One region of the Arthrobacter sp. B055-34 genome, then DNA from elsewhere that is predicted to be linked to it. Evidence: predicted binding sites of a transcription regulator. Region 1 holds the regulator's gene; each other region holds the start of a gene.
What was found. Region 1 encodes HspR, which represses chaperone genes until heat shock. Its sites were predicted from a motif close to AAGTTGAGTCNNNNNGACTCAACTT; they were not measured.

Region 1 (5,169 bases):
CAGCACGAACCGCCTAAGTGCCGCCGCATGGTCGCGGTACAACTGCGCGACCGCTTCTTCTTCCATCGACATCGACGTTCCTCCTGACCGGACAGCCCGGGTTCCGGAGCCCTCCGCAATCAGGAAGACGTGCCCAACAGCGGAAAGGTTCACCGGTAGGGAAGAAGAACATCCCCCAGGCGTTGAACCATTTTCGCCCGGCACTACGTCTTTGCCAATAGCGGCCTGCAACGGGCGGGCCGGGACCGAGCGCAGCCCGGTTGATCGTTAGGAATTCCTCATGAAAATCAAACTCAGTGGTGCTGCTGCCCTTATGACCGCAGCCCTTCTCGGCCTCACCGGATGCGGAGGCGGCGACGAATCAGGCACGGAAGCCCCGCCGCCGGCCGAGGAAACGACCGCCATGCCCGAGACCACCGAATCGGCACCGGGCGGGGCAAGTGCCCCGGCCTCCGGTGAAGCCGGTGCGATGGCTGGTTCCCAGCTCATGACTGCCGAAACCGATCTCGGTGAGATTGTGGTCGATGGCGAGGGAATGACCGTCTACTACTTCACCAAGGACGAAAAGGATTCCGGTGTCAGCAACTGCACCGGCGACTGCCTGGTCGCGTGGCCGCCTGTCCTGACGGAAGGCGATGCCCCGGAAGTTGAAGGCATCACGGCGGAAGTCGGAACTATCGACACCCCTGATGGCAAGAAGCAGGTGACCATTGACGGCATGCCGATCTACTACTGGCAGAATGACAAGGCCCCGGGAGACGTCGACGGCCAGGGCGTCAACGACGTCTGGTATGTAGTGGCCCCGGATGGCGAAATGATCCGCTGAAAGAAAGAAGATTAGTCTTGGTTCCCGATTGAAACCAAGACGTGGCAGGGCATGATCGATACAACCGAGGCCATGCTCATTCGTCAGACAGGCGGAGGGTCCGACGCGCGGGTGGACGAGGCCAACACGGCCGGAGTATCCACCCGGGCGGGACTCTCCGCCTGTCTGACGTCCCAGGACATGACTGGTTACAATGCCATGACTGCCAGTGAACGCGCTGCCGGGTGATCGTTACGGCCGGGCCCCATCTCTACAGGGGCCGTTACACACCTGCCGTGTCCACATGGTCTCGGCGCGGCCTTCGGATCAGGCGTGCCTGCGCCTAGCGTCGACCGTATGAGCACAATCGAAAAGAACCATCTCGCAATTGCGCAGATGCAGGCGGAAGACCGGCCCAGGGAGCGCATGGCGCGGATGGGCATCCGCAGGCTGAGGGACGCGGAGGTGCTGGCGCTGGTCATCGGATCCGGGACGCGGGATGCCAGCAGTCTGGAACTGGCGCAGTCGGTCCTGAAAAGGCTCGGCGGTCCGGCCGGGCTGCAGCTCGCCGACCCCGGGGAACTTCAGGAAGTGCCCGGTGTCGGCGCTGCTCTGGCCGCACGGATCGCCGGCGCCATGGAGTTATCGCGGCGGGCAGCTCTCAGGAGTGCGGCCGCCAGACCACCAAGGCCTGGCTCCGTGGCCGCGGACGCTTCCCGCGGGCCAGAGTAACAACGTCTCCGGCCAGCCCGGCGGCGAATACCCGGCTCGCTTCCGTTCCACTCTGCCGCCGCGTGCTTTCGAGCTCGGCGGTCAGTTCCTGCACTCGGGAGCGCAGCGCGTTCACCTGGTTCTCCAGCTCCAGGATCCGCTTGATGCCCTCAAGCGACACGCCTTCCTGCGACAACCGCTGGACCTCACGCAGGGTGTCCACGTCGCGTTGCGAATAGCGCCGCTGGCGGCCACGCTGCCGGGACGGTGAGACCAGGCCCAGCCTGTCGTACTGGCGCAGGGTTTGCGGATGCATCTCCGCGAGCTCTGCAGCTACGGAGATCACAAAGATAGGCGCGTTGCGGTCAATACCCATTGCTCTCTCCATATCTGTCGCCTAAAGCCTGGCCTTGGCTGCCAGGTTGGCGCGAGGATTCGCATCCCCCGTGGCCGCGGCGAATGCCTTGACGGCTTCTTCGGCTTCCTTGTTCAGGTTTTGTGGAACAACGACGTCAATGGTTACCAGCAGATCTCCCGTCGCCTTGCCCGTCTTAACACCGCGTCCCTTGACCCGCAGCGTCCGTCCTGATGGCGTGCCGGCAGGCACCTTAACCTTCACCGCTTCGCCGTTCATGGTCGGAACGTCGATCTGCGCTCCCAACGCCGCCTCATCGAAGGTCACCGGGACATGGATCCGAAGGTTGTCACCGTCGCGCGTGTAGAAAGTATGGGGCTGTACATTCACGGTAACCATCAGGTCGCCGCTGCCGGCAGGGCCGGGCTGACCTTTGCCTCGGACGCGGACCTTTTGACCGTCCTTAATTCCGGCGGGAATACGGACGTCAATGACTTCGCCGGAAGGCTCGCGCAGTCCGATGGTGGTTCCCTTGATGGAACCGGCAAAGGAAATGCTGGTGGAGGCGGTCCGGTCCGCACCTTTGCGCGGCGGCGCCTGCGGCGGCTGGAACCCGCCCCCGAACCCACCGCCGAATAGGTCGGCAAACTCGGGCGGGATATTCCCGTTGCCGAATCCGCCGGCTGAACGGCTGCGGGTGCCCTGACCGAACATATTGCCGAAGATGTCCTCAAACCCGCCGCCACCGGGTGTGCCCGCTCCCCCAGCGGTAAAGCGGGCCCCACTGCCCATCGCCCGGATGGCGTCGTACTGCTGGCGCTCTTCCGGATCGGAGAGTACCGAATAAGCTTCGGAGACGTCCTTGAACATCTTTTCAGCCGTGGCATCAGAGGAATTCGTGTCCGGATGGTACTTCCGGGCAAGTTTGCGGTATGCCTTCTTGATGTCGGCATCCGACGCGTCCTTGGAGACACCAAGGATCTTGTAAAAGTCCTTCTCGACCCAATCCTGGCTAGCCATTCAGGCGCCTCCCTTCGTGTAGTTCAAAGTCTATGGTGGCCCGAGAGCCCATGAGAGCCGGGGACGCCTTTACGACGTCCCCGGCCTCGTTCGGAGCTACTCGGCCGGTACAGCCACGATCACCTGGGCAGCACGCAGGACGCGATCCCCGGACTTGTACCCGGTCCGAAGGATCTGGCTGACCGAATCGACCTGGACATCCGCGCTTTGCTGCTGCATCAGCGCTTCGTGGATATTCGGATCGAACTCCACGTCCGTCTCGGAGATCGGTTCCAGACCGTAGACCTTCAGGACGTTTTCCAGCTTGGCTGCGATTGCGGCGAAGGGTCCGTCCTCGAGGTCGCCGTGCTGGCGTGCGGCATCGATATCATCAAGTACCGGAAGCAGCGAGTTGAGAACACCGATGATGGCCATCTGGCCGGCCACCGCGCGGTCCCGTTCCACCCGCTTGCGGTAATTGACGTACTCCGCCTGAAGGCGCAGCAGGTCATTCCTCAGCTCTGCCGCCTGTTCCGAGTCCACGCCCTGGGCTACCGACTCCCCGGCGGGAACGTCGGTACTGTTCAGGATCGCCTCGGCCTGGGACAGAGCGTCACCCTCAACATCCTCGGATGCGGGTGCCTCCGCGGCGGCAGCCTCCTCGGCTGCCTCCGCTTCGGCAGGTGCTTCCTGGCCACGGACCTTGCCCGTCTCCGGGTCAATCTTACGGTTGTCGCGGAAGCTCACCGGCTCTGACTCGTGCTCGTGCTCGTTACCGTGGTGGGGCATAGTTACTTCTTCTCTTCTTCCTCGTCGACAACCTCAGCGTCGACGATGTCCTCGTCAGCGTTGGCAGAGCCCTGTCCGGCGGTGCCGTCTGCTCCCGGTGCACCCTCGCCGGCTGCGCCGGAGGCCTGGGCCTGCGAGTAGATGGCCTCGCCGAGCTTCGTCTGGGAAGCCTGCAGCTTCTCGAACGCGGACTTCACCTCGTCGTCGTTGTCCTGCTTCTCCAGTGCGGATTTCAGGGCATCGACGTCGGCCTTGACCTCGGTCTTGACCTCTTCGGGCAGCTTGTCGTCATTGTCGGCGAGCAGCTTGTCCACAGAGTAGGCCAGCTGTTCGGCCGAGTTGCGGACGTCTGCGGCCTCGCGGCGCTTCTTGTCCTCGGCCGCGTGTTCCTCGGCCTCGCGCACCATGCGGTCGATGTCATCCTTGGACAGCGCGGTACCGCCCGTGATGGTCATGGACTGCTCGGCGCCGGTGCCCTTGTCCTTGGCGGACACGTGGACAATACCGTTGGCGTCGATGTCGAAGGTGACCTCGACCTGGGGCACGCCGCGCGGAGCCGGCGCGATGCCGGTCAGCTCGAAGGTGCCCAGCGGCTTATTGTCCCGGGTGAACTCGCGCTCGCCCTGGAAGACCTGGATGGCCACCGACGGCTGGTTGTCATCCGCCGTGGTGAAGGTCTCGCTCCGTTTGGTCGGGATGGCGGTGTTGCGCTCGATCAGGTGCGTCATGATGCCGCCCTTGGTCTCGATGCCGAGGGACAGCGGGGTGACGTCGATGAGCAGCACGTCCTTGCGCTCACCCTTCAGCACGCCAGCCTGGAGAGCAGCGCCCACGGCGACGACCTCGTCCGGGTTCACGCCCTTGTTCGGCTCCTTGCCGCCGGCCATTTCCTTGACCAGGTCGACCACTGCGGGCATGCGGGTGGAACCGCCGACCAGGACGATGTGGTCAATGTCGGAAACTTTGATGCCGGCTTCCTTGATGACGTCGTGGAACGGCTTCTTGGTCCGGTCCAGCAGGTCCTTGGTCAGTTCCTGGAACTTGGCACGGCTGAGGTGCTCGTCCAGGTGGACCGGGCCCTCCGGGGTCACCGAGAGGTACTGCAGCGAGATATTGGTGGAGGAAGCCGAGGACAGTTCCTTCTTGGCCTGCTCGGCAGCTTCCTTCAGACGCTGCAGGGCAATCTTGTCCTTGGACAGGTCCGCACCCTTGGACTTGGCCTGCTGGAGCAGGAAGTCCACAACGCGCTGGTCCCAGTCGTCGCCGCCGAGGCGGTTGTCGCCCGACGTGGAACGGACCTGGATGGTGGAGAAATCATCTTCATCCTTGCCAACTTCGAGCAGCGAGACGTCGAAGGTGCCGCCGCCGAGGTCGAAGACCAGGATGAGTTCGTCTTCCTTGCCCTTGTCGAGGCCGTAGGCCAGTGCGGCAGCAGTCGGCTCGTTGACAATACGCAGGACGTTCAGGCCGGCAATTTCGCCGGCTTCCTTGGTGGACTGGCGCTCAGCAT
Region 2 (5,169 bases), on a different contig from region 1:
CTTGACCGGAGCAGTTACCCCGCCGCACCCTCCACCGGCCAGGTGTGTACCGGCTCGTTGGTATGCATGTTGTGCGAATACTGCCGCGTCATCTCGGCCAGCGCTGCCGTACGGTCCAGCCCGCCTGCTTCAAGTAGCCGCAGGGTCTTGATCTGCCAGTTGGCGCCGTTCTGTTCCGTCTGGGCGCGGGAGCGAAGGATCTCCATGTATCGGTCGATCAGATCCGGGGCTACACGAAGATCGGCCAGGCCCTCGGCGGCCAGCGGCAGCAGATGGCGGATAATCAGCTCCACCACCGGAATGTCTCCGATGCCCGGCCAATAGACCGTGGCTTCCAGTCCCTGCTTGGCACAGTTGATGAAGTTATCGGCCGCGCTCTTGAACGCGAGCCGGGACCACAGCGGCCGGTCCGCCGTCCTAATCATCCGGACCAACCCGAAGAAGAAGGCAGCATTGGCCACGGTATCCACCACGGTGGGCCCGGCAGGTAGCAGCCGGTTTTCGAGCCGCAGGTTGGGCATGGTGTCGCCGGGGTCATAGATGGGACGGTTCCAGCGGTAGACGGTGCCGTTGTGCAGGCGGAGTTCCGGTAGCAGCGGTGCGCCGGCCTTGGTCTGTTTACCGGTGGTCCGCGAGAGCTCCGGCAGCAGGGCGGGGAAGTAGCGCACGTTCTCTTCGAACAGGTCGAAAATCGAGGTGATCCACCGTTCGCCGAACCACACCCGGGGCCGGACACCCTGATTGCGCATTTCCGGCGGCCTTGTGTCGATGGACTGCTTGAACACTTCGATCCGTGTCTCGTGCCAGAGCAGCTTCTCCATGAATACCGGCGAATTCGCCGCCAGCGCCACCTGCGGTCCAGCGACGATCTGGGCCGCGTTCCAGACCGGCGCGAATTCGGCGGGCTGGACCTGCAAGTGCAGTTGCACGCTGGTGCAGGCGGCTTCGGGTGCAATGTTCTTGGCATAAAAGGACAGCGATTCGATTCCGCGCAAGTCCATCAGCACGTCTTCACCGCGGGCCTGCAGCACCGAAGTATTAAGGGCGGCATAACGCTTCCCGGCGCTGAGCCAGGACATGTCTTCCACCAGGGCGCGTTTGAGCGTCGGCAGGATGCCGATCATGAGGATGCGGGCCTTTGCCGATGCGGCGCGTTCGTCCGCATGGTTCAACTGGTCGCGCAGGCTGTTCTCGAGCTTCTCAAGCCCCCGGCCGGCCACGGCGAGGGCAGGATGGTTGAGCTCAATGTTGAAGGCGCCGATCTCGGTCTGAAAAGCCGGATCGGCGATGGCCTCGAGCACCACGGAGTTGCGTAGCGCGGGGGAGCAGTCCGAGTTGGTCAGGTTCAGCTCCATCTCCATACCAATGGAACCGGTTCCGGCGAACTCGGCGGTAGCGAGGTAATGCCCGAAGCTTTCCAGGTTTTCCAGCAGACGTTCACGGTAACGGGTGCGCTGCTCACGGCTGAACGTCTTGGTTTTGACTTCTGAGCCCATGTTTGAAGGTAACCACCACGCGGGCACCTTGTATAGAGTGCGGGCCACCAACGGCAGGCGCCGGGCAAAGGGTGCGGCCCCTCACCCGGCAGGGCAAGGGGCCGCATGGACGCTGGTCAGGGATTACGACTCAACCGACTTCTGCTCGTCGCCACTTTCGGCGCCTTCCACCGCCACGGTTTCAGCTGCTCCGGTGACGACCTCGATCTTGCGCGGCTTGGCCTTCTCACTGACCGGAATGGACACCGAGAGCACGCCGTTTTCGTACCGGGCGGAGATGGCATCGATGTCGATACCCTGGCCCAGGTTGAGCTGGCGAAGGAAGGAGCCGCCTTCGCGCTCGCGGGTGAGCCACTTGACGCCTTCGGCGCCGCGCACCGTTCGCTCGGCCCGGATGGTCAGCAGCTGCCCGTCGACGTCGATGTCAACGGATCCCGGATCGATCCCAGGCAGGTCCGCGTTCAGAATGTAGTGGTCCCCGTCGCGGTACAGATCCATCGGCATCAGCCGCAGGCCCGGGCGGTTTTCCATCGAGGCACCGGCGACGCGGTCCAGTTCACGGAATGGGTCAAACTTCATGGCCATTGTCATCAACTCCTTCGCACGCCCCGTACGGAGCGGTTTTTCCTGTCACTATAGTTGAGTCACCATCGCTCAACTACGTTCATAGATTAGCACTCAGGTAGGTGGAGTGCTAACCCTTTTCATAGCTCAGAGCGAACAGATGTCTAACCGATTCACCTAATCCTCTGGACTCGTGCTCGCGACGGACGTAGCCTGAAATTCGGAAGCAAAACTGGTCGTCACGGGGGTGGTCACGGTGCGCGTTGAGCCGCTGTCCCGTGTGCCAGTCCTGGTGCGCAAGGTCGTGCTCACAGCTGCAGCCACCGCCGGATTCGGCCTTTTCGGGATCGCCGGCGCGAGTGCCGCGGATGCTGACGATGGACTTCTGACCGAAGTGCTCAGTTCAGAAACTCAAAGTACGACGGCGGTGCTCACCGAGGCGACCACGCCCACTACTAATGTTGTGGGAGCAGCGACCGCCGAGCCGGCGCCCGTTACCAACGAACTTGCGGCTGTGACCGAACAGGTCACTCCAGTTGTCGAAAAAGCTGCGGCTCCTGTCGGCGCTGCTTGGAAGTCAGTCGCCCAGTCCGTGCAACCGGTTACAGCGGCAACGCACGAGGTAGCTGGCGCTGTTGCCTCAGTATCCGATCCTGTCCTTGAATCAGCCGCGCCTCTGACCGAGCCGGTGCTCGAAACGGCAGCAGATGTAGTGGAGCCCGTCGTTGAGACGGGTTCTGCCGCTGCACAGCCGGTAATCACTCCGGTTGTCGAAGCCGCGGCACCTGTTGTGGCACCTGTCGTCGAAGCAGCAGCACCTGCTACCGCCCCGGTGATCGAAGCTGCTGCTCCCGTTGTCGATCCCGTCGAAGACGGCCCGACCGCGGATGCATCATCTGTCTCCGTTGCGGTAGCTGAGGTTCCCAGCAACCAGCTGGCGGATGGCCTCGCCGAAGTCGTTCCCGCCGATACCGCCGCTGGTACATCGGACAACCGCCAGAAAGACGAGTACGAAGCAGCGCCCGCTCGGGCGGAACCTCAACCAACTCCGGCCCAGTTCTTGGCCCAAATTTCCCACACACCTTCGGCGGTCGCGGACCAGGATGCCCATAGTGCTGCCGTGGAGTCGTATCCCGGCCAGCCCGTCGCGGCTACGCCGACCGCCGTCCCAGCAGGCGTTGGCGGAAGCGGCGCTGCTGCCGCTGGCGGAAGTGCATCCGCCGGCCAAGGCGCTGCTGACGTGCCTTTTTCTAATCTGCTCGCGCCGTTAGCCAATTCGGGTACTGCCGATGGCTCGGCCTGGAGTCTGCCCGCTTCACGTTCTTCGGATCCCGGTTCCTCTCCTGATTGATTCTGGTCCACGCTGCCCTTTTACCGGCAGCACAAGGACCATGGCCACCCGCAACAGGGCGGCGACAGATTCAATCAGGAGAACAACCATGCGTAGAACAATGCGGACGGCGCTGTGCAGCGTCGTCTTTAGCGGAGGACTTCTCGTCCTCGGTACCGCGGCTGCTTCAGCCGCGGAATCTGAACCACCGGAGCCTGCGGTTGCTCCGGACAGCACAGTGGCAGTTGACGCGAACCTGGATGTCATCGCCGACGACGTCGGGCTCGATGCCGTAGCGGATGTGGACGCCGAGGTCCGCGGTCTCAAGGTAGACGCGGATCTCGACGCCGAACTGCTTGGAGCCGAATCAGTGGCCGATGTAATGGCCGACGTGGAACTTGACGGCGACGCTGTTGACTATGCCGCTCCCGTGGAAGCAGAGCCCGCGCCGGAGGCCATGGAAGCTGAGGCAGCCGTGGTTGCGGATGCTGACGTTGCCGTCGGGACAGCAGAACAGGACTATGCGATTGCCGAAGAACCTCGGGTGACGGAAGCGGAGGTGGAAGCAGTTGCGGATGTAGAAGCCGAAGCCGATGTCGTACTCGCCGATTCTGACGCGATGGTCGATGACAATACCGTGGAAGCTAATGCGGACGTAATGGCAGAAGCTACGGTAGGCACCGAGGAAGGCGCTCTGGCCGAAGCAGCTGATGATGCTGCTGAAACGGTCGCAGAAAAGGATGAAGCCCCAGCAGTAGCGACCAACGCGGACGCCGCTGCCGATGTGGTGGTCGAGGATGTTGCTGCTGCCGACGTTGACGCTGCCGCGGATGTAATCGTGGCGCTTGATGAAGACAGCCTGGTCGACGTTGCCGCTGACGTTTGCCTTGATGCTGATGTGGCTCTGTTGGGTGATGGGCTGTCGGCGGACGGGTTGCCGTGCCGCACTGCGGAGAGCGGCACCGGTAGCGATGACGGTGTCATTGTCGAGGAGGATGCGGCTGCCGATGTGGTGGTCGAGGATGTTGCTGCTGCCGACGTTGATGCCGCCGCCGATGTAAATGTGGCGCTTGATGAAGACAGCCTGGTCGACGTTGCCGCTGACGTTTGCCTTGATGCTGACGTGTCGTTGCTGGGCGCCGGACTTTCGGCGGACGGACTGCCGTGCCGCACTGCGGAGAGCAGCACCGGTACCAATGACGGTCTGCTTGCCACCGATGCGGACGTACTTGCGGATGCAACGCTGGTGATCGGCGAAGTGATCGGTACCGATGATTTCAGCAACGTCGACACTGATGTTGCCGGAGACATTGTTGCCGAGGTGGAGACGGTCGTAAACGCTGGCTACGGCGACGGATTTGGCGTAATTGCCGACATTTGTCTGGATGCCGGGCTGGTCCTTGGAGGCTTTGCGACAGGTGGCAATGGCTGCCTGGCTGGAACAGTGGGTAATGGAACCGGCGGTGCTGAGGATACCGATGGAACACCAGGATCGGACCCCGCTGATGAGGATGGAACGGATCCTGACTCGGACGGTGACGGTACTCCAGGGTCAGACGTCACCGGCGGCGATGCAACTGACGAAGATGCAACCGGAGGAGACAGCAACGACGGAGACGGCGTAGCTGGAACGCAGGGTTCCGGCAATACCGGGATTCCGGGTGGCGACACCTCCGGCGGAACTGATGCCGGAACCGATGCAACCGAGGCGAACACGGATTCACCTGCAGGGATCGCCGGAGACCGAGGGGTCCTCGTCGGCGCTGAAGGAACTCCCGG
Region 3 (5,169 bases), on a different contig from region 1:
TCCGGCTCGGCTCCGATACAGACCGGCCCGAATACAGTACGTGGGCGTGGCTGGCCATGATCCTGTCGGCTGTGATGGGGATCGGCCTCATTAGTTACGGTGTGGCGGAACCCATTTCCCATTTCATGGCGCCGCCGCATGCCCTGGCGCAGCCCGAAACGATGGAAGCCGCAGTCCGGGCCATGCAGTTCAGCTTCTTCGATTGGGGCCCGCATGCCTGGGCGGTCTTCGGAATTTTCGGCCTGGCGATCGGGTATTCGACCCACCGCAAGAAGCGCCCCGGCTTGGTTTCCCCGATGCTGCGTCCGATCTTCGGCAAGCTGGTGGACGGGTGGTTTGGCAAGATGATCGACGTTTTCGCCATCATCGCCACTCTCTTTGGCACCACGACTTCGCTGGGGCTGGGCGCCTCGCAGATCGCCGAGGGCCTGGGACGTGTCTTCGGGGTCTCGTCCGGCCTCGTCACCCAGATTCTGATTATTGCTGTGGTGACGGTCCTCTTCACCCTTTCGGCGCTCTCCGGCGTGAACCGTGGCATTAAGTACATCAGCCAGATCACCATGACGCTGTCGTTGGCGTTGGCCATCTATGTCTTCATCGCCGGCCCGACCAACTTCATTTCCAACCTGTTTTTCCGGTCTGTCGGGCAGTACTTCAGTGACTTCCTGCAGGTCAGCCTAATAACCCCCAGCACCCCGGACAATCTGCAGTGGATGCAGTGGTGGACCTACTTCATGATGGCTTGGTGGCTCAGCTGGGGCGCTTTCGTCGGAGTCTTCCTGGCGAAAATTTCCCGCGGTCGCACAATCCGCCAGTTCGTGGCAGGCGTGCTCGGCGTGCCCAGCCTGGTCTTCTTCGCCTGGTTCACGATCTTTGGCGGCTCCGCCATTCAGATGGACATGAACGGCGCAGGCATCGGTGCGGCGACAACTGAGAACATCAATAGCGCATTCTTTGCAATGCTGGAGAATCTGCCGCTAGTCCAGCTCACAGCAGTGGTCACGGTTGTCCTGGTTGCACTCTTCTTCATATCGGGTGCCGACGCGAACACGTTTGTCCTGAGCATGCTGTCCTCGAAGGGAAGCCTGGAGCCAAGCAAGCCGGTCCTCGGGCTGTGGGGCGGACTGACCGGAGCCTGCGCGGTTCTCCTGCTGCTGGTCGGCGGGCTAACGGCCCTGCAGCAGGCGGCGATGCTCTCAGCGTTGCCCTTCACCGTCATCGTGGCCCTCCTCGGAACATGCTTGGTCATGGAACTGAGGAAGGACCGGGAGTTCGAGGCTCTGCGGCACGCACGGCTCAAGGACCTGGAAGAAAAGGGTAAGAACACGCCGGCTTAGGTAGCTGCTGGTCAGATTAGACAAAGAGCCGGCCGGGAAGATGCAACTCTTCCCGGCTGGCTCTTTGGGTGCCTGACCGCTCAGGCAACGGTGCCGCAGGCCTTACGCGGCCATCGGCGCTTCCAGGCCTGCGGAAACCCGCAGCTGTCCGCCGTCGACGGTCACGGTGACCCTTCCGCCGTCGTGCAGTGCCTCGGTAACTAGCAGGTCCGCGATCCGGTCATCAAGCTCGCGCTGGATGACGCGGCGCAGCGGCCGGGCGCCGTACTCCGGTTCGTAACCGGCCTCGGCGATCCACGCCACGGCCTCCTCGCTGACCGCCAGTCCGATGCCCTGGGCCTGCAGCCGGGCTTCGGTCTTGCCCAGCTGCAGCCGGACAATCTCGCGCAGCTGCTCCTGGCTGAGCTTGCGGAACAGCACGATCTCGTCGATCCGGTTGATGAACTCCGGCCGCATGCTCTCGCGCAGCCGGCCCATCACCCGGGCGCGCAGCTCCGGTTCGGAACCGAAGCCGTCGCCGTCGTTGTTCGCGGTGAAGCCCAGGGCGCCGCCCTTGCTGGCCAGGAATTCCGAGCCGAGGTTCGAGGTCATGATGACCACGGTGTTGCGGAAATCCACCGTGCGGCCCTGGCTGTCGGTGAGGCGGCCGTCGTCGAGCACCTGGAGCAGCAGGTTGAACACGTCCGGGTGGGCCTTCTCGATTTCGTCGAGCAGCACCACGGAGTACGGCCGGCGCCGTACGCGTTCGGTCAGCTGGCCGGCCTCGTCATAGCCCACGTAGCCCGGGGGAGCCCCGACCAGGCGGCTAACGGTGTGGCGCTCGCCGAACTCGCTCATGTCGAAGCGCGCCATGGCCTTCTCGTCGCCGAACAGGGACTCGGCCAGCGCCTTGGCGAGCTCGGTTTTGCCCACGCCGGTGGGGCCGAGGAACAGGAAGCTGCCCACGGGCCTGCCCTCGTCGCCCATGCCCGTGCGGTTGCGCCGTACGGATTTGGCGATGGCGGCCACCGCGTCGTCCTGCCCGATGACCCGCTGGTGCAGGTCCTCCTCGAGGCGGGCGAGCCGTGCGCGGTCGCCCTCGGTCAGCCGTGCGGCGGGAATGCCGGTGGCGCGGGCGATGATCGCGGCGATCTCGGTCTCGCCCACCACGGACGGTGAGCGTACGACGCCGGCGCTCGCCCCGCCGTCGTTGGCTTCCGTTGCGCCGTGGCCGGCCTGGGTTCCCTCGGCGGCGGCGATCTGCTGGTTCACCGCCTCGATCTCGTCGCGCAGGCGGGAGGCTTCCTCGTAGTGCTCCTCGGCCACCGCGGCGTTCTTGGACGCTTCCAGAGTTGCGGCCTGTTCCCGCAGCGCCGCGACGTCGACGCGTGGACCCCGCTGCAGGCTCAGCCGCGCGCCGGCCTGGTCGATCAGGTCGATCGCCTTATCCGGCAGGAAGCGGTCCGTGATGTACCGGGCGGACATTTCGACGGCGGCGCGGATCGCCTCGTCGGTGTAGGTGACGCCGTGGTGTTCCTCGTAGCGGTCCTTCAGCCCCGCGAGGATCCGGACCGCGTCCTCGACGCTGGGCTCGCCGACCGTGACCGGCTGGAAGCGGCGTTCCAGTGCCGGATCCTTCTCGATCTTGCGGTACTCACCGAGCGTGGTGGCGCCGACCAGGTGCAGTTCGCCCCGGGCAAGGCGCGGCTTGAGGATGTCGCCGGCATCCATGCCGCCCTCGCCCGAACCGCCCGCGCCGACCACGGTGTGCAGCTCGTCGATGAACACGATCATGCTCTGGCTGTTGGCGCTGATCTCGTCCATCGTCTTGGTCAGCCGCTCCTCGAAGTCGCCGCGGTAGCGGGTTCCGGCGAGCATGCCGGGCAGGTCGAGGGAGACCACGCGCTTGCCGCGCAGCTGCTGCGGGACGTCGCCGGCCTCGATCGCCTGCGCCAGGCCTTCCGCGATGGCGGTCTTGCCTACGCCGGCTTCGCCGATCAGCACCGGGTTGTTCTTGGTGCGCCGGGCCAGGATCTCGATAGTCTGCTCGATTTCCTCCGATCGGCCGATCACCGGATCCAGCTTGTTCTCGCGCGCCAAAGCGGTCAGGTCCGTACCGAACTGGTCCAGCATCGGGGTTTCCGAATTTTCGGCGGCCGCGTTTGAGCCCTGCCGGTTGCCCGCGCCGTTGGACTGGGCTTCCCGGGCACCTTCCTGCAGCGACTGCGGCGTGACGCCGGCCGCAGCCAGCAGCTGTCCCGCGGGCGACTCCGTGTTAAGGACGAATGCGATGAAGAGGTGTTCGGGGTCGATGTAGGTGGACCCGAAGGAGCGGGCTACCTGGTGGGCGTCCAGCAGTACGCGCTGGGCCGACTGGGTGAGCGACGGCGGAGTATCCGGCTTTTCGTCCGATTCTCCCGGCAGTCGCTGCTCGGCGGCCTTGGCGATGGCGGCTGGCTCGGCGCCGGCCTGCTTGAGGTTGCTGGCGGTCGGCTCCTGTTCGACCATGACGCGCAGGATGTGCAGCGCGTCGACTTCGGAGTGGCCGTGGTCGGTGGCGAAGCGGGCCGCGTAACCGAGCAGCTCATGCGAGCGGCGGCTCAGCAGCCGGGTGATGTCGATGGGGCGCCGGGCTTGTGCGGCCCGCTGGCCCTGCAGGTAGCGGGCCAGGAATTCGTCGAATGAGCCGCTGCCTGATGCTGCAGGTCCGAAGAACAATGGCATGTATCCTCCTCAGGAACTTGAGTACCTTCGACTCATGTTAACGCTGAGGCTGGAGAATTATTCCGCCTGCCTGAAAAATTGAGCGAAGTTGGCTCAGGTCTGAGGTTCTTTGGGCTCGTCCGTCATCGAAAAACAATCCGGATGACATCGTTAGTTAACGTGACGGCGCCAGACTGGAAAGCGCGCCGCTATGGCAGGACTCCCGCACAAACCGTCCACTACGAAGATCGGTTGCTAGAGATGATCGCCCAAGAACCAGATCCCGCAGCTCCGCAGTCTCATCACGTTGGCCAGGAACGGCCCGACCTGGCCAACCTGCATGTTCGCGAAGACGTAGCGCGGGCCGGCCGCTGTGCCAACCTTCACCTTCCGACTGGCCGGACCTGCCTCCTGCCCGAACGCCATCCCGGTACCTGCGATTTCACCGAGCCGCGGGAAGCTGGGGAGGCGCTGCAGTGAAGCCGCACGCATAGCGCCTAGTGTCCACCCTTGGACCGGGAACGTTCCTGAGTCTTTCCCTTGGAGGCGTGGAATGAGTATTCGGACTTGGACCCGCTGCTGTCGGAGTACGAGTATTTGCCGTGCGTTTCCTTGGTCCCCTCGTCGTCCATGAGTTCATGGCCATGGCTGGCGATCTTCCAGGACGAGTCCTTGCCGTATCCGCTGTGCTCGTTGTACTGGACGACTAACTTTGAGTTGGGAGTCGTCACCATGTTGTACTCGTAGACAGACCCGGAATCTTTGTAAACGTGCGCTCCGTAACTGCTCCGTGCCGCCGACACGGGGCCAGCTCCCAACGCTACGAGTGCCACGGTTGCTAGTACGTCGGTTACGACTTTCAAGATGTTGTTGTTCATAGTTCTGCCCCAATTGCATAGATATAAACGGGATCTGTGCGCGAAGACGTCGTCGTCACCGCGCACACTTTCCCATCGGGCTAAACGCCCTCAGCTGTGAATTTCCCCTTCCGGAGCCCCGTCCCAACGGGATAACCCCGGAACCCCTGCGGGGAGGATGGATGACCTCCGACCGCAGATCCGAAATGAGATTTCTCAAGGTAGGAGCGGAAGCTGGGTACAAGCTGAAAATAACCTTGGCGAAGCCTTGGTCGGGCAAAATCGGGCCGAAA

Region 2: a site for HspR is predicted at 2,133-2,157, ahead of AC5RWO_RS19690 (Hsp20/alpha crystallin family protein). Genes of this name have one in related genera too.
Region 3: a site for HspR is predicted at 4,055-4,079, ahead of AC5RWO_RS15930 (ATP-dependent Clp protease ATP-binding subunit). Genes of this name have one in related genera too.

What each region holds. Positions count from the first base shown of each region.
Region 1 covers NZ_JBNHFQ010000007.1:105,606-110,774, forward strand. The annotation lists gene AC5RWO_RS14425 (sigma-70 family RNA polymerase sigma factor) at 1-72, opposite strand, end outside; gene AC5RWO_RS14430 (COG4315 family predicted lipoprotein) at 281-826, shown strand; gene AC5RWO_RS14435 (hypothetical protein) at 878-1,054, shown strand; gene AC5RWO_RS14440 (UPF0758 domain-containing protein) at 1,163-1,537, shown strand; gene AC5RWO_RS14445 (heat shock protein transcriptional repressor HspR) at 1,467-1,892, opposite strand; gene AC5RWO_RS14450 (DnaJ C-terminal domain-containing protein) at 1,914-2,891, opposite strand; gene AC5RWO_RS14455 (nucleotide exchange factor GrpE) at 2,988-3,659, opposite strand; gene dnaK (molecular chaperone DnaK) at 3,662-5,169, opposite strand, start outside.
Region 2 covers NZ_JBNHFQ010000013.1:62,251-67,419, reverse strand. The annotation lists gene AC5RWO_RS19695 (glutamate-cysteine ligase family protein) at 15-1,496, opposite strand; gene AC5RWO_RS19690 (Hsp20/alpha crystallin family protein) at 1,620-2,081, opposite strand; gene AC5RWO_RS19685 (hypothetical protein) at 2,317-3,411, shown strand; gene AC5RWO_RS19680 (LPXTG cell wall anchor domain-containing protein) at 3,500-5,169, shown strand, end outside.
Region 3 covers NZ_JBNHFQ010000008.1:124,456-129,624, forward strand. The annotation lists gene AC5RWO_RS15925 (BCCT family transporter) at 1-1,337, shown strand, start outside; gene AC5RWO_RS15930 (ATP-dependent Clp protease ATP-binding subunit) at 1,440-4,040, opposite strand; gene AC5RWO_RS15935 (hypothetical protein) at 4,517-4,753, opposite strand.